One region of the Streptomyces sp. NPDC002754 genome, then DNA from elsewhere that is predicted to be linked to it. Evidence: riboswitches for the same ligand, from Rfam matches in the RefSeq annotation. Region 1 holds a riboswitch; the other holds the start of a gene.

Evidence for each region. A riboswitch is a leader RNA that binds a small molecule or an ion and turns the genes downstream of it on or off. The one in region 1 is predicted to bind glycine.
Region 2: linked by a shared signal. The riboswitch ahead of gcvP (aminomethyl-transferring glycine dehydrogenase) and the one ahead of gcvT (glycine cleavage system aminomethyltransferase GcvT) in region 1 are both predicted to bind glycine.

The regions. Positions count from the first base shown of each region.
Region 1 is NZ_JBSFVM010000002.1:293,562-303,855, forward strand. It holds gene ACWD2L_RS08750 (MFS transporter) at 1-112, shown strand, start outside; gene ACWD2L_RS08755 (L-serine ammonia-lyase) at 767-2,149, opposite strand; gene glyA (serine hydroxymethyltransferase) at 2,236-3,501, opposite strand; gene gcvH (glycine cleavage system protein GcvH) at 3,509-3,886, opposite strand; gene gcvT (glycine cleavage system aminomethyltransferase GcvT) at 3,952-5,076, opposite strand; glycine riboswitch at 5,139-5,240, opposite strand; glycine riboswitch at 5,241-5,340, opposite strand; gene ACWD2L_RS08775 (AAA family ATPase) at 5,466-6,122, shown strand; gene ACWD2L_RS08780 (enhanced serine sensitivity protein SseB) at 6,182-7,000, shown strand; gene ACWD2L_RS08785 (enhanced serine sensitivity protein SseB C-terminal domain-containing protein) at 7,128-7,919, shown strand; gene ACWD2L_RS08790 (ABC transporter permease) at 8,291-9,295, shown strand; gene ACWD2L_RS08795 (ABC transporter substrate-binding protein) at 9,404-10,294, shown strand, end outside.
Region 2 is NZ_JBSFVM010000041.1:3,487-13,780, reverse strand. It holds gene gcvP (aminomethyl-transferring glycine dehydrogenase) at 1-2,689, opposite strand, end outside; glycine riboswitch at 2,876-2,971, opposite strand; gene ACWD2L_RS37725 (PRC-barrel domain-containing protein) at 3,095-3,469, shown strand; gene ACWD2L_RS37720 (DNA polymerase IV) at 3,412-4,881, opposite strand; gene ACWD2L_RS37715 (MerR family transcriptional regulator) at 4,928-5,548, opposite strand; gene ACWD2L_RS37710 (bifunctional nuclease family protein) at 5,741-6,214, opposite strand; gene ftsR (transcriptional regulator FtsR) at 6,301-7,029, opposite strand; gene ACWD2L_RS37700 (FHA domain-containing protein) at 7,057-7,968, opposite strand; gene ACWD2L_RS37695 (DUF881 domain-containing protein) at 8,091-9,029, opposite strand; gene ACWD2L_RS37690 (small basic family protein) at 9,035-9,367, opposite strand; gene ACWD2L_RS37685 (DUF881 domain-containing protein) at 9,364-10,269, opposite strand.

The DNA.
Region 1 (10,294 bases):
ACCCACCTTCCTCAACGGCATGCGCACCAGCCTTCTCATCTCCACCGCACTCCTGATCACCGTCGCCGCCGCCAGCCTGGCCCTGAAACCCGACAGCAGGGAAACGGCTTAAGGTCTTCCTCACCTTCGACTGACCAACTGCCAGGCCGATATGCCTGGTTGTGGTGCGTCTAACCGCGCTGCCGTCTGGGGACCATTAATCGGCCCCAGGCACGAGTTGGTCACCTTAAGAGGAAGGTCCTGCGGGGGGCTGATGCTGATGTTGCGCCGGTTGTGGGGACACGACAACCTCGTCGGACGGCGCACTATTTTGGTAGCGACGGCTCCGCCAGTGCAGGCGGAGGGGTTACTGACAGCCGTGAGGAGACGTGCTCCGGTGGACAACCGGTGGACAGACGCCTTTGGACGAGTCAATACGAGGCCGCACGAGATAGGCGGCCATACATGTTCTGATCAGCCACGACGTCACTGGGCAGTATGGCGCGGCACTACTCGACATGAACGCTCTCGGTCTCGTAATGCGTAAGTCTCGCTACCTGGCGTGTACCCACTGCACCACTACCTGAGTCGGCCGCAAGAGCGCCAGATCAGCCTGAAAGTTGGCCTACCCCAACGGCTATCAGCCAAGTCCTACGGGGACATCCCAGGGACTTTTCAGGGACTTTCACGTCTGTCCCAGGGAGGTTCCAGGGACTTTCCGCCGCGTAAGCAGGGAAGGCCCTGACAGCGCTGAAAGACTCGAACGCGCTGGTCAGGGCCCGTTTCCCTAGCACTCGATGATGTTCACCGCGAGCCCGCCGCGGGCCGTCTCCTTGTACTTGACGGACATGTCCGCGCCGGTGTCCCGCATCGTCTTGATGACCTTGTCCAGGGACACCTTGTGCGAGCCGTCGCCGCGCAGCGCCATCTTCGCGGCCGTGACGGCCTTGACCGCCGCCATGCCGTTTCGCTCGATGCACGGGATCTGGACGAGGCCGCCGACCGGGTCGCAGGTCAGGCCGAGGTTGTGCTCCATGCCGATCTCGGCCGCGTTCTCCACCTGCTCCGGGGAGCCGCCGAGCGCCTCGGCGAGCGCGCCCGCCGCCATCGAGCAGGCGGAGCCGACCTCGCCCTGGCAGCCGACCTCGGCGCCGGAGATGGAGGCGTTCTCCTTGAAGAGCATGCCGATCGCGCCCGCCGTGAGGAGGAGGCGGATCACGCCGTCCTCGTCGGCGCCCGGCACGAAGTTCACGTAGTAGTGCAGGACCGCCGGGATGATGCCGGCCGCGCCGTTCGTGGGGGCCGTCACGACCCGGCCGCCCGCCGCGTTCTCCTCGTTCACGGCCATCGCGTAGAGGGTGATCCACTCCATGGCGAGGGCCTTGGGGTCGCCCTCGGCGCGCAGCTTGCGGGCCGAACCCGCCGCGCGGCGGCGGACCTTGAGGCCGCCGGGCAGGATGCCCTCGTGGGACATGCCGCGGGAGACGCAGGACTGCATGACGCGCCAGATGTCGAGGAGACCCTCGCGGATCTCGTCCTCCGTACGCCAGGCCTTCTCGTTCTCCAGCATCATGGCCGGGATGGACAGGCCGGTCTCCTGCGCGAGGCGGAGCAGCTCGTCGCCGGTGCGGAAGGGGTACTTGAGTGACGTGTCGTCGGGGACGATCGGGTTCGCGCCCTCGACAGCGTCCTCGTCGACGACGAAGCCGCCGCCCACCGAGTAGTACGTCTTGGTGAGCAGTTCCTTGCCGTCGGCCTTGCCATCGGCGCCGTACGCCCACAGCGTCATGCCGTTCGCGTGGTACGGGAGGGCCTTGCGGCGGTGCAGGACGAGATCGTCGTCGTACGAGAACGGGATCTCGTGGGCGCCGAGCAGGTTGAGGCGGCCCGATTCCTTGATCGCCTCCACGCGCTCGTCGGCGTGCTCGACGTCGACCGTGCGCGGGGAGTCGCCCTCCAGGCCGAGCAGCACCGCCTTCGGGGTGCCGTGCCCGTGCCCGGTCGCGCCCAGGGAGCCGTACAGCTCGGCGTGGACGGCGGAGGTGTGGGCCAGCAGGCCCTCGTTCTTCAGGCGCCGCGCGAACATGCGGGCGGCGCGCATCGGGCCGACCGTGTGAGAGCTGGACGGGCCGATGCCGATCGAGAACAGGTCGAAGACCGAGATGGCCACGGGTTCCTCCAGGGGACGGTACAGAAGTGGTGCGGGGCACCGCGCACTGTCCAGTGTGCGCGGTGCCCCGGGGAGCGAGCCCGCTGTTACTTGCCGAGATTCGGGTACAGCGGGTGCTTGTCGGCCAGAGCGGTCACTCGGGCCTTGAGCGCCTCGGTGTCGTAGGACGGCTGGAGAGCCAGCGCGATCACGTCGGCGACCTCGCGGAAGTCCTCGGCCCGGAAGCCGCGGGTGGCGAGGGCCGGGGTGCCGATCCGCAGGCCGGAGGTGACCATCGGCGGGCGCGGGTCGTTCGGGACCGCGTTGCGGTTGACCGTGATGCCGACCTCGTGGAGGCGGTCCTCGGCCTGCTGGCCGTCGAGCTCCGAGTCGCGCAGGTCGACGAGGACCAGGTGCACGTCGGTGCCGCCGGACAGGACGTTGACGCCCGCCGCGCGGGACTCCGGGGTCGTCAGGCGCTCGGCGAGGAGCTGGGCGCCCTCGATCGTGCGGGCCTGGCGCTCCTTGAAGTCCTCCGAGGCGGCGACCTTGAAGGAGACGGCCTTGGCCGCGATCACGTGCTCCAGGGGACCGCCCTGGAAGCCCGGGAAGACCGCCGAGTTCAGCTTCTTCGCGAAGTCCTTGTTGCGGGCGAGGATGATGCCGCCGCGCGGACCGCCGAGCGTCTTGTGCGTCGTGGACGTGACGACATCGGCGTGCGGGACCGGGTTGGGGTGCAGGCCCGCGGCCACGAGGCCCGCGAAGTGCGCCATGTCGACCCAGAGCAGCGCCTCGACCTCGTCGGCGATGCGACGGAACTCGGCGAAGTCCAGCTGGCGCGGGTACGCCGACCAGCCGGCGATGATCACCTTCGGGCGGTGCTCCTTGGCGAGCCGCTCGACCTCGGCCATGTCGACCAGGCCCGCGTCGTCCACGTGGTACGGGACCACGTTGAACTGCTTGCCGGAGAAGTTCAGGCGCATGCCGTGCGTGAGGTGGCCGCCGTGCGCCAGGTCCAGGCCGAGGATCGTGTCGCCCGGCTTGGCGATGGCGAAGAGCGCGGCCTGGTTCGCGGAGGCGCCGGAGTGCGGCTGCACGTTCGCGTACTCGGCGCCGAAGAGCGCCTTCACGCGGTCGATGGCGATCTGCTCGGTGACGTCGACGTGCTCGCAGCCGCCGTAGTAGCGGCGGCCGGGGTAGCCCTCCGCGTACTTGTTGGTGAGGACCGAGCCCTGGGCCTCCATGACGGCGGCCGGGGCGAAGTTCTCCGACGCGATCATTTCGAGGGTCGACTGCTGGCGCTTCAGCTCGGCGTCGACCGCGAGGGCGACCTCGGGGTCGAGCTCGTGCAGGGATTCGTTCAGTACGGACATCAGGGGGTCAGCTCCCGGAGAACTCGGTGTACTCGTCGGCGGAGAGCAGGTCCTTCGGCTCGTCGGCCAGCCGGACCTTGAACAGCCAGCCGCCCTCGAACGGGGCCGAGTTGACGAGGGCCGGGTCGTCGACGACGTCCTGGTTGATCTCGGTGACCTCGCCGCCGACGGGGGAGTACAGGTCGGAGACCGACTTGGTCGACTCGAGCTCGCCGCAGGTCTCGCCCGCGGTCACGGTGTCACCGACCTCGGGGAGCTGGACGAACACGATGTCACCGAGCGCGTTCGCGGCGTGCTCCGTGATGCCGATCGTGGCGACGCCATCCTCGACGGCGGAGAGCCACTCGTGCTCCTTGCTGTAACGCAGCTGCTGGGGGTTGCTCATGAGGCGAATTCTCCTGTACGCGGGAAGGTGCTGGTGACAGAGGGGGCGCCGGTGCGCGGCGCGGACTACTTCTGGCGCTTGTAGAACGGCAGCGCCACGACCTCGTACGGCTCGTGCTTGCCGCGGATGTCGACACCGACCCCCGATGAAGAAGCAGCACCGGCCTCGGCGTGCGCCGGGTCCACGTACGCCATCGCGATCGGCTTGCCCAGTGTCGGGGACGGGGCGCCGGAGGTGACCTCGCCGATCACCGTGCCGTCGACGACGACGGACATCCCGGCGCGCGGGACACGGCGGCCCTCGGCGATGAGGCCGACGAGCTTGCGGGGCGGGTTGGCCTCGGCGCGCTCGGCGGCGGCGACCAGCGCGTCGTGGCCCACGAAGTCGTCCCCGTGCGAGGTCTTCTCGAACTTCACGACGCGGCCGAGACCGGCGTCGAAGGGTGTGAGGTCGGTCGTCAGCTCGTGCCCGTACAGCGGCATGCCCGCCTCCAGGCGCAGCGTGTCCCGGCAGGAAAGGCCGGCGGGGATCAGGCCGTACTCGGCGCCCGCCTCGGTCAGCGCCTGCCACAGCTTCTCGGCGTCGGCGGGGGCGACGAACAGCTCGAAGCCGTCCTCGCCGGTGTAGCCGGTGCGCGCGATGAGCGCCTGTACGCCGGCGACGGTGCCGGGCAGCCCCGCGTAGTACTTCAGGCCGTCCAGGTCCGCGTCCGTGACGGACTTCACGATCGCCGCGGAGGTCGGGCCCTGCACCGCGAGCAGCGCGTACGCGTCCCGGTCGTCGCGGACCTCGGCGTCGAAGCCGACGGCGCGCTCGGTGAGGGCGTCGAGGACGACCTGCGCGTTGCCCGCGTTCGCGACCACCATGTAGGTGGTCTCCTCCAGCCGGTACACGATCAGGTCGTCGAGGATCCCGCCGTCGGCGCGGCAGATCATGGTGTAGCGGGCGCGGCCGAGGCCGACGGAGCCGATGTTGCCGACGAGCGCGTGGTTGAGCAGGTCCGCGGCGGCGGGACCGGACACCGTGATCTCGCCCATGTGGGAGAGGTCGAAGAGGCCGGCACGCGTGCGTACCGCGTTGTGCTCGTCGCGCTCGCTGCCGTAGCGCAGCGGCATGTCCCAGCCGGCGAAGTCGGTCATCGTCGCCCCGAGTGAACGATGCAGGGCGTCAAGGGCAGTGGTGCGGCTCATGGCTGGTGTGCTCCCGGTGGCATGACGACGATGGCGGAGTCCCGCTGATCGCGCGCGGGACGTCCTCCCCATCTGTCATCGGAACCTGAGAGGTTCGCCCCGAGGGGGCTTGCACCTTGGGTGGGGGCGTCACGTCACAAAGACGCCCCACTTTTCAGATCTGCCTCGCCCGCGCGGTACGGGGCCTGAGAGATTCAAGGGAGGAACTTGCTCCTTCGGCGTCCGGGGACCCGTGGGTACCCGGAACTCTCCCGCGCGGATTCAAGCGGCCGGTATGCAGTTTGCGCGCACATCATTGCATGCCCGTCCGACAGGGAAAGCCCTTGAGTGGCATTACCTTCTCTTTACACTTGAGGGGCAAGGGTGGCGTGACCGGAACGGGGAGGACGATCACGGTGCAGAAGGCAGTGGCGGGGGCGTACGCGGTGGCGGCTTCGGCGCCGGTGGTGGCGGGGGTGCGGACCTCCGGCCGCCGCTCGGTGCGGGACCTGCGCGGCCGCCGCGGTCACACGCCGCGCCTGCTCGCCTTCGCGGCGGGCGACCTCGTCGTGCTCTCGGGCCTGCCGGGCAGCGGAAAGTCGACGCTGATGCGGCGGGCCGTGGCGGAGATCCGGATCGACTCGCAGGACACCCGCGAGCGTTGGGCCGCGCGCATGCCGCGCCACCTGCCGTACGCGCTGTACCGCCCGCTGGTCCGCGTCGCGCACTACGTGGGGCTGCGCCGGGCGATGCGCTCGGGCGTGAGCGTCGTCGTGCACGACTGCGGTACGCAGGCGTGGGTGCGCCGCTGGGTGATCCGCACGGCGCGGCGGCGCGGCGCGGCCGTCCACCTGATGCTGCTCGACGTACCGGCGGACACGGCCCTCGAGGGGCAGCGGGACCGCGGCCGCGGGGTGTCCCGGTACGCCTTCGCCCGGCACCGCAGAGCGGTGGGCGCGCTCGTCAGCTCGACGGAGCAGGGGAACCTGCCGGCCGGGATGGATTCGGCGGTGCTGCTCGACCGGGCGGCGATGGAGGCGCTGGGAGGGATCACGTTCGACGACTGACAGCGGTTAAGGTCGGCGGGCAGCAGCAGCGGGCGGAACAGCAGAGGTTGATGGCAGTCATGGAGTTCCCAGGTACCCCGGAGCCGGGGCACGATCACGCCCAGGGGCACGAGGGCGGCTACGCCCACCCCGCGCAGGGCTGGCCGGCCAACGAGCTGGAGGAGGTCCTCGCCGCGGCGCTCGGGCGGCCGGAGTCCGGCGCCCGCGTCGTCGAGGTGCTCGGCCGCAGCCACGTGTGGATCCCGCTGCCCAGGGGCGGTTCGAACGCCAGCAGGGACCTCGATCTGCCGAGCCTGGAGATCGGGGGCCAGGCCTACGTCCCCGTGTTCAGCTCCGAGCAGCAGTTCATGGCGGTCACCGGTGGCCGGATGGACTGCACCGTGGCCCCGGCCGTGGAGTTCGCGCGCGGGCTTCCGCCGCAGCTCGGCATCGCCGTGAACCCGGACGGCACGGTGGGTGTGCCGCTTCCGCCGCAGGCCGTCGCCGAGCTGGCCCGCAGTGGCCGCACGCCGCTGGACGGCCCGGCGGCGGGTGGCCGCGTGGTGCTCAGCGAGCCGGACTGGCAGGTCGACCCCATGGACTTCCTGGCCGCGGTGCGTGAGGAGTTCGAGGCGCTCGGCACGGTACTGAGCGCCCGGCGCTGCCTCGCGACCGTGGAGGACGCCGAGCCGTCCCTGTTCATCGGCGTGGAGCTGCTGGCGCAGGCCGCCGGCGCCGCGGGCGGCGCGCGGGACGTTCCGCTGGACGCGCTGGGGCGGGCGCTGGGCCGCGCGCCGGTGGCCTGGACCGTCAACCTGGTGTTCCTGGACGTGACGCAGGACCCGGTCGCGGACTGGCTGCGTACACACGTACGGCCGTTCTACGTACGAGAAGGGTGACGGCGTCCGTCAAGTCGGTGTCAGTATCGCCGCTTAAGCTGGTTTCATGACGTGACCGGTCGGCGCTTCGCTCTCCGGCCACGTGTGGGACACGGACGTATGTGAAGAGCCGAAGGGGCGGTTACGGGTGAGTGCGTCGGGCACGGCCGCGGCTGGACAAGTCGAGCACATGCTGCGCCAGGTGACGCCGGGACGCTACGACGCGTACGAGGCGCTCCTCAAGGCCCTCGCCGACCCCGCGGCCGGGCAGGTCTGGATGCTGCTCTGGCACGGCCAGGCCGGATCCCCTGACGCCCAGTACGGGAACATGGAGGTGGACGGCTTCTCGTACGCCCCGTGCGTCACCTCCGCCCAGGAGCTCTCCGCCTCCGGCTGGTCAAGGGCGTACGAGGTGGTGAGCGGGGTCGACGCGGCGCGCACGCTCTACCCGGACCAGTACGGGCTCTGGCTGAACCCGCACGCGCCGGGTGGCGGCGTCGGCATCCCGTGGCTCGACCTGCGCCGCATCGCGGGCGGCCTCGACCGGCAGCCGGCGGGCCCGCTGAGGCTCTCCGAGCCCGCGATCGAAATCCCCCAGTTCTATGCGGTGTTGACGCAGAACGCCCATCGCACGACGGCGATCCGCTCGCTGCGCCGTGCCTGGGTCCAGCCGACGCTCGGCGCGCCCTACCTGGCCATCGGCCTGGACGTCTACGACACGTCCCCGGCGTCCGTGGACGCGGTCCGGGCGATGATGCAGCAGTCCATCCCGGCGGTCCCCGAGGGCCTCCCGGTCTCCACGGTCGCGATGTCGGACGAGTACGACCCCATTGCCATGTGGCTCCGGGCCAACGCGCGGCCGTTCTACGACCGCGAGGCGCATGTCGCTCCCGCTGGCGGTGGGTACGGGTATCCGCCGCCGTACGGCGCTACGCGCTGAAAGGATGCCCTCAAACGCCGGGCGGGCTTGATTCATCCGGACGGGCTGGAACATTCCAGCCCGCCTTTGGACGAGAGGCACATCTTTTTGCGCCGGTGCCGCCCCAACTGTCCCGGTTGCGCGGCCATTCGGCCGCTTGTGGCCCAACTGCCCACCGTCCGCACCCCGTTCACCCCTCTCCGGATAACGGAACACCCCAGCCTGCATCACGTTTAGGCATCCTTTCGCTGTCAAGTCTGGTAACAGATCGCGCCCAGGTTGAAGACTCCCGCAGCAAGGGGGCTTCGCCTCTGTGTACGACGGACTGAACCACGCCGCCACAGCGGCAAGTGCGGGCCGGTCACCGCCGGTTGAGAGGGGTCCTTGCCACGATGACGGCACCATTGCACGACACGAGCGCGGAAGCGGAACCGAGCGCCCCGGTCGAGCCTGCCAAGGGAGACGGAGAGCGCAAGGTCGAGGGCCGGTCGCTCAAGCAGATCGCCTGGAACCGGCTGAAGCGCGACAAGGTCGCCCTCGGCGGTGGCATCGTTGTCGTCCTTCTGATCCTGGTCGCGGTCTTCGCTCCGCTCATCGTCAGCCTGCTCGGCCACCCGCCGAACCAGTTCCACCAGGACAAGCTGGACGAGCTGACGAACCTGCCCAAGGGCGCCCTGGGCGGCGTCAGCGCGGATCACCTCTTCGGCGTGGAGCCCAACAAGGGCCGCGACATCTTCAGCCGCATCGTCTACGGCACCCGCGTCTCGATGCTGGTCGCCTTCCTCGCCGCAGTCGTCGCCGTCGTGCTCGGCACCCTCTTCGGCATCATCGCCGGCTACTTCGGCGGCTGGGCGGACGCGGTGATCAGCCGCGTGATGGACGTGCTGCTGTCCTTCCCGCAGCTCCTTTTCATCATCTCCCTGGTCTCCGTCCTCCCCAACGACCTGCTCGGCCTCACCGGCAGCGGCGTGCGCATCATGATTCTGATCATGGTGATCGGCTTCTTCGGCTGGCCGTACATCGGCCGGATCGTGCGCGGGCAGACGCTCTCCCTGCGCGAGCGGGAGTACGTGGAGGCGGCACGCAGCCTCGGCGGCGGGCCCCGGCACATCCTCTTCCGCGAGCTGCTGCCGAACCTGGTGGCGCCCATCACCGTGTACACCACGCTGATGATCCCCACCAACATCCTCACGGAGGCGGCGCTCAGCTTCCTCGGCGCCGGTGTCCGGCCGCCGACCGCCTCGTGGGGCGGCATGCTGCGGGACGCGCTCAGCACCTACGAGCACGACCCGATGTTCATGGTCTTCCCTGGCGTGGCGATCTTCATCACCGTGCTGGCCTTCAACCTCTTCGGGGACGGCCTGCGCGACGCGCTCGACCCCAAGGGCACCCGATAGACACCCGTCAACTGCCCCTGCCGTCCTGTCAGGAGCACTCCCTGTAGGTCCCTCATGGCCCTGCGGCCGCAAGGTCAAGGACCGCGATTCCCGGAGGATGCGAGAAGAATGCCCAAAGGTTTCCAGAGTCGACGGATGACGGCGGCCGCTGCCCTCGTGGCCGCGTCGGCGCTCACCGTCACCGCCTGCGGCGGTGGCGACGACAGCGACAACAAGTCGAAGGGCGCCGGCTACAACGCCGCCATAGGCAAGATCGCCAACAAGTCGACCACAAAGGGCGGCACGCTCCGCATGGTCGCCAAGCAGGACCTGGACAGTTTCGACCCGCAGCGCGCCTACTTCGGCATGGCGTGGGACTTCATGCGCTTCTACAACCGCACCCTGGTGACGTACGACACCAAGCCGGGCGCCGCGGGCAACGCGCTGGTCCCCGACATGGCGAGCGGCATGGCCAAGGTCAGCGACGGCGGCAAGACCTACACGTACAAGCTGCGTTCCGGCCTCACCTGGGAGGACGGCTCGAAGCTGACCTCCAAGGACATCAAGTACGGCATCGAGCGCATCTGGGCCGACGACGTCATCACCGGCGGCCCGGTGTACCTGAAGCAGGTGCTCGACCCCAAGGGCGAGTACAAGGGCCCGTACAAGGACAAGTCCAAGGACAAGCTCGGCCTCAAGGCCATCGACACGCCCGACGACAACACCATCGTCTTCCATCTGCCGCAGCCCAACAGCGACTTCGAGCAGATGCTCGCCATGCCGTCCGGCTCCGCGGTGAAGCAGTCGGCGGACACCCGGGAGAAGTACACGACCAAGCCGATGGCCAACGGTCCGTACAAGGTCCAGTCGCACCAGGCGAACAAGTCGATCGTGCTGGTCCGCAACAAGGCGTGGAAGAAGTCCTCGGACCCGAACAACCCCGCGCTGCCGGACAAGATCACGGTCGCGATCAACAAGAACCTCGAAGAGAACGACAAGAACCTGATGGCCGGCCAGTAC
Region 2 (10,294 bases), on a different contig from region 1:
GGTTGTCCTCGGCCGCCCACTCGCCGGAGGCGACCCGCTCGATCTCGCCGCGAATCGCGATCATCGCGTCGCAGAACCGGTCGAGTTCCCCGATGTCCTCGCTCTCGGTGGGCTCGATCATGAACGTCCCGGCGACCGGGAACGACATGGTCGGCGCGTGGAACCCGTAGTCGATGAGCCGCTTGGCGACATCGTCGATGCTCACGCCCGTCGCCTTGCTGAGCGGCCGCAGGTCGATGATGCACTCGTGCGCGACGAGCCCGCCCGGACCGTTGTAGAGCACCGGGAAGTGCGGCTCGAGCCGCTTGGCAATGTAGTTCGCGGAAAGCACCGCCACCTGCGTGGCCCGCTTCAGCCCCTCGCCACCCATGAGCCGCACGTACGCCCAGGAGATCGGCAGGATCCCGGCGGAGCCCCAGGGCGCCGCGGAGATCGGGCCGACACCCGTCTCAGGGCCCGCGGCCGGCTGCAGCGGGTGGTTCGGCAGGTACGGCGCGAGGTGCTCGCGCACACCCACCGGGCCGACGCCAGGACCACCGCCGCCGTGCGGGATGCAGAACGTCTTGTGCAGGTTCAGGTGCGAGACGTCGCCACCGAAGCGGCCCGGCTTGGCGAGGCCCACCAGCGCGTTGAGGTTGGCGCCGTCGACGTAGACCTGGCCGCCCGCGTCGTGCACGGCGGCGCAGATGTCGGCGACGTGCTCCTCGAAGACGCCGTGCGTCGACGGGTACGTGATCATGAGGACGGAGAGCTGCTCGGCGTACTGCTCAATCTTGGTGCGCAGGTCCTCGATGTCGACCTCGCCGTCGTCGGCGGTCTTCACGACGACGACCTTCATGCCGGCCATCACGGCGCTCGCCGCGTTCGTGCCGTGCGCGGAGGACGGGATGAGGCAGACGGTCCGCTGCTCGTCGCCGTTCGCCCGGTGATAGCCGCGGACGGCGAGCAGGCCGGCGAGCTCGCCCTGCGAACCGGCGTTCGGTTGCAGCGACACCTTGTCGTAGCCGGTGACCTCGGCGAGCCGCTCCTCCAGCTCACGGATGAGCGTCAGGTAGCCCTGCGCCTGCTCGGCGGGCGCGAAGGGGTGCAGCTGGCCGAACTCGGGCCAGGTGACCGGCTCCATCTCCGTCGTCGCGTTGAGCTTCATCGTGCAGGAGCCCAGCGGGATCATGCCGCGGTCCAGCGCGTAGTCGCGGTCGGCGAGCGCCCGCAGGTAGCGCAGCATCGCCGTCTCGGAGCGGTACTGGTGGAAGACGGGGTGCGTCAGGTAGTCGTCCTCGCGCAGCAGGCCGCCCGGCAGCGTGTCCGCGGCCTCGGCGTCCAGGGCCTCGACGTCCGCCTCGACACCGAATGCACTCCATACGGCGCCCAGTTGGGCCCGCGTGGTGGTCTCGTCGCAGGCGAGCGAGGTGTGATCGGCGTCCACGAGGCGCAGGTTCACGCCGCCTTCGCGCGCGGCGGAGACGACCTCGGCTGCCTTGCCCGGCACCCGCACGGTGAGGGTGTCGAAGTACGCGCCGTGCACGACCTCGACGCCGCCCGCGGTGAGCCCCGCCGCGAGCACGGTGGCGTATCGGTGGGTGCGCCGTGCGATGGACTTGAGGCCCTCGGGCCCGTGGTACACGGCGTACATGCCGGCCATGACGGCGAGCAGCACCTGCGCGGTGCAGATGTTGCTGGTCGCCTTCTCGCGGCGGATGTGCTGCTCGCGGGTCTGCAGGGCGAGGCGGTACGCCTTGTTGCCGTCGGCGTCGACGGAGACACCGACGAGGCGGCCCGGCAGGGAGCGTGCGAACTTCTCGCGTACGGCCATGTATCCGGCGTGCGGACCGCCGAAGCCCATCGGCACACCGAAGCGCTGCGTCGTGCCGATGGCGATGTCCGCGCCGAGGTCACCGGGCGAGGTCAGCAATGTCAGAGCGAGGAGGTCGGCGGCGACGGTGACGATGGCGCCCAGCTCGTGCGCCTGGTCGATCACGGGCTTGATGTCCCGCACGGCGCCGGAGGCCCCGGGGTACTGCACGAGCACGCCCACGACGCCGCGCTCGGCGACCTCGGCCGGAATGCCCTCCCCGAGGTCGGCGACGACGATCTCGACACCGGTCGGCTCGGCGCGCGTCTCGATGACGGCGATGGTCTGCGGCAGGGCGTCGGCGTCGATGACGTAGACACCGTTCTTGACCTTGCCGACGCGGCGCGACAGGGCCATCGCCTCGGCGGCCGCGGTGCCCTCGTCGAGCAGCGAGGAGCCCGAGGTGGGCAGGCCGGTCAGCTCGGCGACCATGGTCTGGAAGTTGAGCAGCGCCTCGAGGCGGCCCTGCGAGATCTCCGGCTGGTAGGGCGTGTACGCCGTGTACCAGGACGGGTTCTCCATCACGTTGCGCAGGATGACGGGCGGTGTGAACGTCCCGTAGTAGCCGAGGCCGATCATCGAGCCGAGCACCTGATTGCGCTCCGCAAGGGACTTCAGCTCGGTGAGCACCTCGGCCTCGCTGCGGGCGGCCGGAAGGTCGAGCGCCTCGGCGCTCTTGATCACATCGGGCACCGCGGCCGCGGTCAGCTCGTCCAGCGAGCCGTAGCCGACCTGCGCGAGCATCTTGGCCTGAGCGGCGTCATCGGGGCCGATGTGGCGCTGCTCGAAGGGGATTCCTCGCTCCAACTGGGAGAGCGGAATACGGTTGGCGGTCATTGGCGGAGGCCTCCTGGTCATTGCGACCTGCGAGGGGCACCACGGCGCGGGTACCCGGTCGGCCTCCCCCTCTGTCATCTCAACCTGAGAGCTTCACCGGCCCACCCCGCGAGAACACGGAACACACCGGCTTGCACCGTCGGTGAGAGCGGAAACCGTGCACCCCGCTCTGCTTTCCAGAGTGACCTCGTCCGTGCGGTACAGGGGCCTGAGAGATTCCGGGGAGGAGTTGCTCCTTCGGCGCCCCCGACGACCGTCGGAAGACTCTCCCGCACGGGGTCAGCAGCCGCCTGCCAGCCTACCAGCGGCTACGTGGCCGGAGCCCCCGAGTGGCCGCCTTCCACAATGTGCTCTTTCGTAGTGTTTACAGACGAGTTGCGATCATCGCGATCAGTTGGAGGGCCCGTGCAGACCGATGTCGATCCGCGCAATCTGATCGGCCGCAAGGCATTCGACCGCAGCGGGGCCAAGATCGGCACCATCGACGAGGTGTACCTGGACGACGCCACGGGCGTGCCGGAGTGGGCCGCGATACGAACCGGCCTGTTCAGCCGCGACGCCTTCGTACCGCTCGAGCCCAGCGACTTCACGGACGGCACGCTGAACGTGCCCTTCGAGCGCTCACTCATCAAGGACTCCCCCGACTTCGGCGTGGGCCGCCACCTCTCCCCGGAGCAGGAGCTCCAGCTCTACCACCACTACGGCCTGGAGATCACGGCTCCTCAGTCGCCCGACGTCACGTTCGGCAAGATCGCGGGCGCGGAGGACGACCCGACCTGATCCTCGGCCTCTTCGACGGCTTCGGCCCCTTCCACGGCTTCGACCGCTTCGACGAGCGGCAACGGATCCGCCGACTCCAGCTCGGGATCGTCGACCCGGAACGTCCGCACCCGCCCCCGCACCCGCGCATACGGCGTCTCGAACCGCACGGTCACCCGCCCCAGCCCGCTCCCCTGCACCCACCCGTGCCCGAACTCGGTATGCCGCACATCGTGCCCGGCCAGCCACTTCCGCTCCACAGGCACCGGCTCGGGCTCGACCGCCTCCACGGACTCGACGGGCCCCGCGTCCCCTTCTGGCTCTCCGGCGGCGGCCTCCTCGGCAGCGGCCTCCTCCGCGGCGGCGAACTGCGCGAACAAGTCCTCCTGCGTGAAGTCGGCGAGCCCACTGACCCCGACCCCCAGCAAGCGCACGCCACCGGTCGTGTCGACGCTCTCCAGCAGCCGCGCCGCGGCCTCCCGCACCACCCCGGGATCATCCGTCGGCCCCCGCAGCGTCTCGGAGCGCGTCAGCGTCGAGAAGTCGTAGCGCCGCACCTTGAGCACCACGGTCCGGCCCGAACGATCGGCCGCTCTCAGCCGCTCCACGCACCGGCCCGCGAGCCTGCGCACCTCCATCCGGACCCGCACCCGGTCATGGATGTCCACGTCGTACGTGTCCTCGACCGATACGGACTTGGAGTCCCGCTCGGCGACGACGGGCCGCTCGTCGCGGGCGAGCGCCATCTCGTACAGGTGGCTGCCGTGCGCCTTGCCGAGGAGTCGCACCAGCTCGTCCTCACCGGCCCCCGCGATCTCCTCCACGGTCTGGATCCCGGCCCGCCGCAGATGATCCGCCGTCGCGGGCCCGACGCCGGGCAGGATCCGCACGGACTGCGGCCCGAGCAGCGCGCGCTCGGTACCTGGGCGTATCAGCACAAGACCGTCCGGCTTGGCCTCCTCGGAACCGATCTTCGCGAGCATCTTGGACGCGGCGATCCCCACGGACCCGGTCAGACCGGTCACGCGCCGGATGTCGGCCCGCAGCCGGTGCCCCACGGCCTCCGCCGAAGCGGCGTCCCAGGCCGCCTCACCGGCCTCCAGATCGACGAACGCCTCGTCCAGGCTCAGCGGCTCCACGAGGGGCGAAAGGGCGCCGAGGAGCCCCATCACCTGCTCGCTGATCTCCCGGTAGAGCCGGAAACGCGGCACCAGATAGGCGGCATGCGGGGCGAGCCTGCGCGCCTGCCCCATCGGCATCGCCGAGTGCACCCCGAACTTCCGCGCCTCGTACGACGCCGTGGCCACCACACCGCGCGGACCGAGCCCGCCCACGACGACCGCTTTCCCGCGCAGGCTCGGCTTCGCCGCCTGCTCCGCAGAGGCGTAGAAGGCATCCATGTCGAGATGCAGGATCGTGGGCGCGGTTCTCACATCACCGATGCTGCCCTACGCCACTGACAACGCGGCGGTACGGACCTCACACAGCCCTGCCCCGCCGCCTCGCGAGCTCGTCCGTGGCGTTCGGCGGCACGATCGTCTCGCCGGTGTCCACACGCTCCCCGTGCAGCTGCGAGAGCGCGGCGTCCACGTCCCGCCAGACCACGCCCACGGCGATCCCGAAGACCCCCTGGCCGCCCTGGAGCAGATCGTGCACCTCGTCCGGCGACGTGCACTCGTACACCGTCGCGCCGTCGCTCATCAGCGTCATCCGCTCCAGATCCCGGACTCCGCTCTCGCGCAGGTGCTGCACGGCCGCCCGGATGTTCTGCAACGAGACGCCCGTGTCCAGGAACCGCTTGACGACCTTGAGGACGACGACGTCCCGGAAGCTGTAGAGCCGCTGTGTCCCCGATCCGTACGCGGAGCGCACACTGGGTTCGACAAGGCCGGTCCTGGCCCAGTAGTCGAGCTGCCGGTAGGTGATGCCGGCCGCCGCACATGCCGTCGGCCCCCGGTATCCCAACTGCTCGGAAGCGGCCGAGCCGCTCTCCCCCGCCACCGCAGGCACGGCCTGCGGGCGCTGCGGAGTGTGATCGGCCGCGCTGCCGTGAAACAGGTACGGACCGCCCGTCGCCGTACCGTCGCCGCTGCTTCTCACGCCGACCTCCTCATTGACCTGCCTTGTCGACGGTAGGCAGTCACGGGGGGTGCGTCAACGAACGCCACACTAGGCACGCCGAGTGATAATCACCCTAAGAGTGGTTTCCCGTGACCCACCGCCGGGAAAGGCTAGCCGAATGTCCCGAGGGCGCCGCCGCTCGACGACCGAGGCCGGCCGCCGGACAGGCGGTCACTGACTGTTGGTGCCGAAGTCCTCGGGAGAGATCTGGTCGAGGAACTCGCGGAACTTCTCCACCTCGTCCTCCTGCTCGTCGGGGATCGCGATCCCCGCGTCATCCAGGACCCCGTCACTGCCGAAGATCGGCGTACCGGTGCGCAGCGCCAGGGCTATGGCGTCCGACGGGCGGGCGCTGACCTCGACCCCGCTCGCGAACACGAGCTCCGCGTAGAAGACGCCTTCGCGCAGGTCCGTGATGCGCACTTCCGTGAGCTCCTGGCCGACCGCCTCAAGGACATCCTTGAAAAGGTCGTGCGTCAGCGGACGCGCGGGCGCCATGCCCTGCTGGGCAAAGGCGATCGCGGTCGCCTCCCCCGGTCCGATCCAGATGGGGAGGTACCGGTCGCCTCCCACTTCACGCAGGAGCACGATCGGCTGGTTGGAGGGCATTTCGACCCGGACACCTACGACGTCGAGCTCGTTCACACAGCAACCCTAGGACGTGCCCGGTCGGTTTGGGTAGTCGGGCAGCCACCGAGGACCGGGCCATCGGCACTCACCCGCGCCCACGATCAGGGCAGACGGACCCCGAGAGCGGTCTGCACAAGTGCCGAGTGCAGCCTCACGGTGAGGCCCGCCAGCTCCTTGGCACGGGCCTCGGCATGCGCCCGCGTCTGCGGGTTGCGGTGCACTTTCAGCGGGGCCACCACCTGGTCCACCAGGCCCGCCTCCCGGTCGGCGGCGGCCCGCATGACCCGCAGGTGCCGCGGCCCGATCCCGAACCGGGCCAGCTCGCCGATGAGCTCGGCGACCGACACGGCGGAGGCGTCGTAGCCACCATCGGGCAGCGGGGTGAGGAGCCCGTAGGACTCCCATTCGTCGAGCTCCTGCTCCTCGGCACCGACGGCGGCCAGCAATTCGTCCCGGCCGATCCGCGCGGCCGTCGGCACGTCGATACCGTCCTCCGCGTCGCCGGAGCGCCCGGGTGCGGGCACGGACAGCGTCTCGCCCGGCTCCAGGGAGTCGAGCTGCTCCTTGATGACCTTCAGCGGCAGGTAGTGGTCCCGCTGCATACGCAGCACATGGGCCAGCCGCTCGACGTCGTCCGGGCTGAACTTCCGGTAGCCCGACGGCGTGCGCCGGGGCTCGACGAGCCCTTCGGACTCCAGGAACCTGATCTTGGAGATGGTGACTTCGGGAAACTCTTCTCGGAGCACGTTCAGTACGGTGCCGATGCTCATCAGCCGACTGTCCGTGGTGGCGGTGCCCCCTGGGGCACCGCCACTCGTCGTGTGCAGCATGGACCTTCCTGAAGGATCGCGGACGGTTCAGATACCGCGCTGGCTCGCGTAGAACACCAGCCGGTACTTGCCGATCTGCACCTCGTCACCGTTGTTCAACGTCACCGAGTCGATGCGCTCACGGTTCACATACGTGCCGTTGAGGCTGCCGACGTCGGCGACGGTGAACGAGCCGTCCTGCAGGCGACGGAACTCCACGTGGCGACGCGAGACGGTCACGTCGTCCAGGAAGATGTCGCTCTGCGGGTGCCGCCCCGCGGTGGTCAGTTCGCCGTCCAGGAGGAAGCGGCTGCCCGAGTTCGGACCGCGCCGCACCACCAGGAGCGCCGAGCCCAGCGGCAGCGCGTCGACCGCCGCCTGTGCCTCGGGCGAGAGCGCCGGAAGCTGCGTCTGGCCCGTCGCCTCCGGGTCGTAGGACTCGAGGCCGGAGATGGAGATCGTGGACGTCGTCTCGGACGGCCCCTCCGGCGCCGCACCGCCACGCAGCGGCGCACCGCAGTTGGAACAGAACCGGCTGTTCTCGCCGTTCCGGTTTCCGCACCTCGTACACACCAGGGCCGACATGGACGGATCCTCCTGCCGCGGCTGCCCCGCGGGGGCGTGGGACGCGTACGGATCGGGGGTCAACCCTCCACCCGTACTTGAGGTTGACGGTTCTCCGAAACCTATGGGGCCGGAACCGGCAGGGTCAACAGACGACGCGCCCTGTTCGCCCGAATTGCCTCCGGCGACCTCGTCCCGGAACAGGGGGCGCTCACCCACCTGGGTCTCGGGCACATCTCCCTGGCGCGACGCGCGATGACGGTTGTCCTCACGCGCGCTCTTGCCGAACAACTTCCCAAACAACTTCACGGGCGATTCCCCTTGACCGAAACAGACCCGCCCGTGGGGCAGGACGAACCCTGACTGCACACATCGGCGTACATCGCGTACATCAATGACACGGACACCCTCACAACGTCCGTATCCGCCAAACAGTTTCCACCACGCACACCACCCTTGCTGCGGCGACCCCCCGCAACCTCATGCCCTCGCACGGTATTCACCATGCACCCCCGGCTTCACTCCGAGGACGACCGAGCGTAATCAGGCCGTTGCGCCGATCGCAAGGCATCCACAACGATGTTGTTCGAGCGGCTCACGGCCACCGTGGCCTGCTCCTTCTCCAGCGTCTGCACCACACCCCCGGGAATGTTCAGGGCCGGCTCCAGGTCCTGCGGCTTGCCGATGACCTTGAACCGGTAGGGCCGGCTGATCTCGTGCCCGTCCACGCTGATCCCCTTCCCTCCACTGCCGTCCGTCAGATACGTGTTGGCCACGACGCGGACATCATTCACCTGGATCGCCTCCGCGCCTGCGGCGCGCAGCTCCTGGACCGCGTCGAGCAGCATGTCCGGCTCCACGGCCCCCTTCGTGTCGGTGACGGTCATGGTGATCCCGGGGCCCTGCGCGGCCGTCGTGCCCGCCAGAATGCCGAGCTGCTTCTGCTTCTCGGCCGTCTGCTTGCGGGCCTCGTTTGCCTGGTCCGAACTGCTCTCCAGCTCGGTGCGCTGGTCCACGAGTCCTTGCTTCTCATCCTCAAGACGCTGAGTTCGATCGTCCAGTTCATCGAGAATGCGAACAAGATCTTCCTGACGCGCACCGCGCAGGGCGCTGTTGTCACTGGTGGACCGCACCTGGATGGCGAGCCCGAGCCCCAGGACGCACAGCAACACAGCCATGATGAGTTGGGCACGCGACGCGCGCGGCGGCCACAGACCCTTCACGAGCCGCTGCCGACCGGTCAGTTCGGGCTCGCCGGCATCCGCTTCGACCGGCTCCGGCTCTACGGGTTCGGGCTCCGCCTCCGCCTTCGTCGTGTCGTCCGGCTTCTTGGCCGGCACCTCGGCGGGCAGTTCGGCAGGCAGTTCCTTGCGCAACTGCTCGGCTTCGTCGTCCGGTTGCACGCGCTTGCGGTTCTCGGCGCTCTCAGCGTTCTCGGCGCTCTCGTCGTTGCTCATCGGCCTCACGCCCGGAACACATGCCGCCGGATCGCGGCGGCGTTGGAGAAGATGCGGATGCCCAGCACCACGACGACACCGGTCGACAGCTGCGCGCCGACGCCCAACTTGTCGCCCAGGAAGACGATCAGCGCGGCCACGACGACGTTCGACAGGAACGAGACGACGAACACCTTGTCGTCGAAGATCCCGTCCAACATGGCGCGCAGCGCGCCGAACACCGCGTCGAGCGCCGCGACGACGGCGATGGGAAGGTAAGGCTCGACGACCGCCGGAACCTCGGGCCGGACGAAAAGACCGACCACGACTCCCACGACGAGGCCCAGTACGGCGATCACGATGTGCCCTTCTGCTCTGCTCTCGGCTGTGCTGTACGTACGATCACGCTGGGTGCGGCAGGAAGCTCGATGTCGTCCTGAGCCGAAATACTGGTCCTGACCCCGAAGTTCTCCTGCAGCGCGTGCAGATAGAGACCATCAGGGCTGTTCTGGAACCGGGTGCTCAGCCGTTGCCCGTCCCCCACCGCCAGCACCGTGTACGGCGGCACCAGCGGCTTGTTGTCGACCAGTATCGCGTCACCCGCGGCCCTGATCGCGGACAGCGAGGTGAGGCGCTGCCCGTTGATGCTGATGGCCTCGGCGCCGGACTGCCACAGCCCGTTCATGACGCGCTGCATGTCCCGGTCGCGTACGCGGCCCGTGTCGGAGAAACCGTTGCTCTCGCGCGGCCCGCTCCCGTCGCCGGTAGTGGCCGACTTGGCGTCGTCGACGACGAGCTTCACACCGGGGCCGTGCACGGCGACAGCACCGGAGAGCACCCCCGCCAACTCCCCTTGCTCGCCCCCGTGCTTCTTCAACGCCTCGCGCTGCATCTCCCCCACGCGCCCGCGCAGCGAGTCGACCTGGTCCTCCAGTTGGCCGGCGGACTCGGTCTCCTGGTCGATGCGGTCGATGAGCTCCTCGCGCTCCTTGGCCACCACCGGAGCGGTGACCCGGGCCTGCGCCGCACCCACCGTCACCACGAGCGCGGCGAGCACGAGACCCGCGGCGAGCCCCAGCTTCGCCCGCAGCGTCTTCGGCAAACCACTCTGCCCCAGCGCCTCTTTGCGCGCGGTGGCCTCCGCGTACCCGTCGTCCAGGCTGTGATCCATCACGTTGGTCAGCAGCGACATGGAGGCATCGAGGCGCGAAGGACGCTCTGGAGTGCTCCGTTCGGGGGGCTGCTGCGGCATGCCGCACATCGTCGCACGTCGTGGCCCCTGCCAC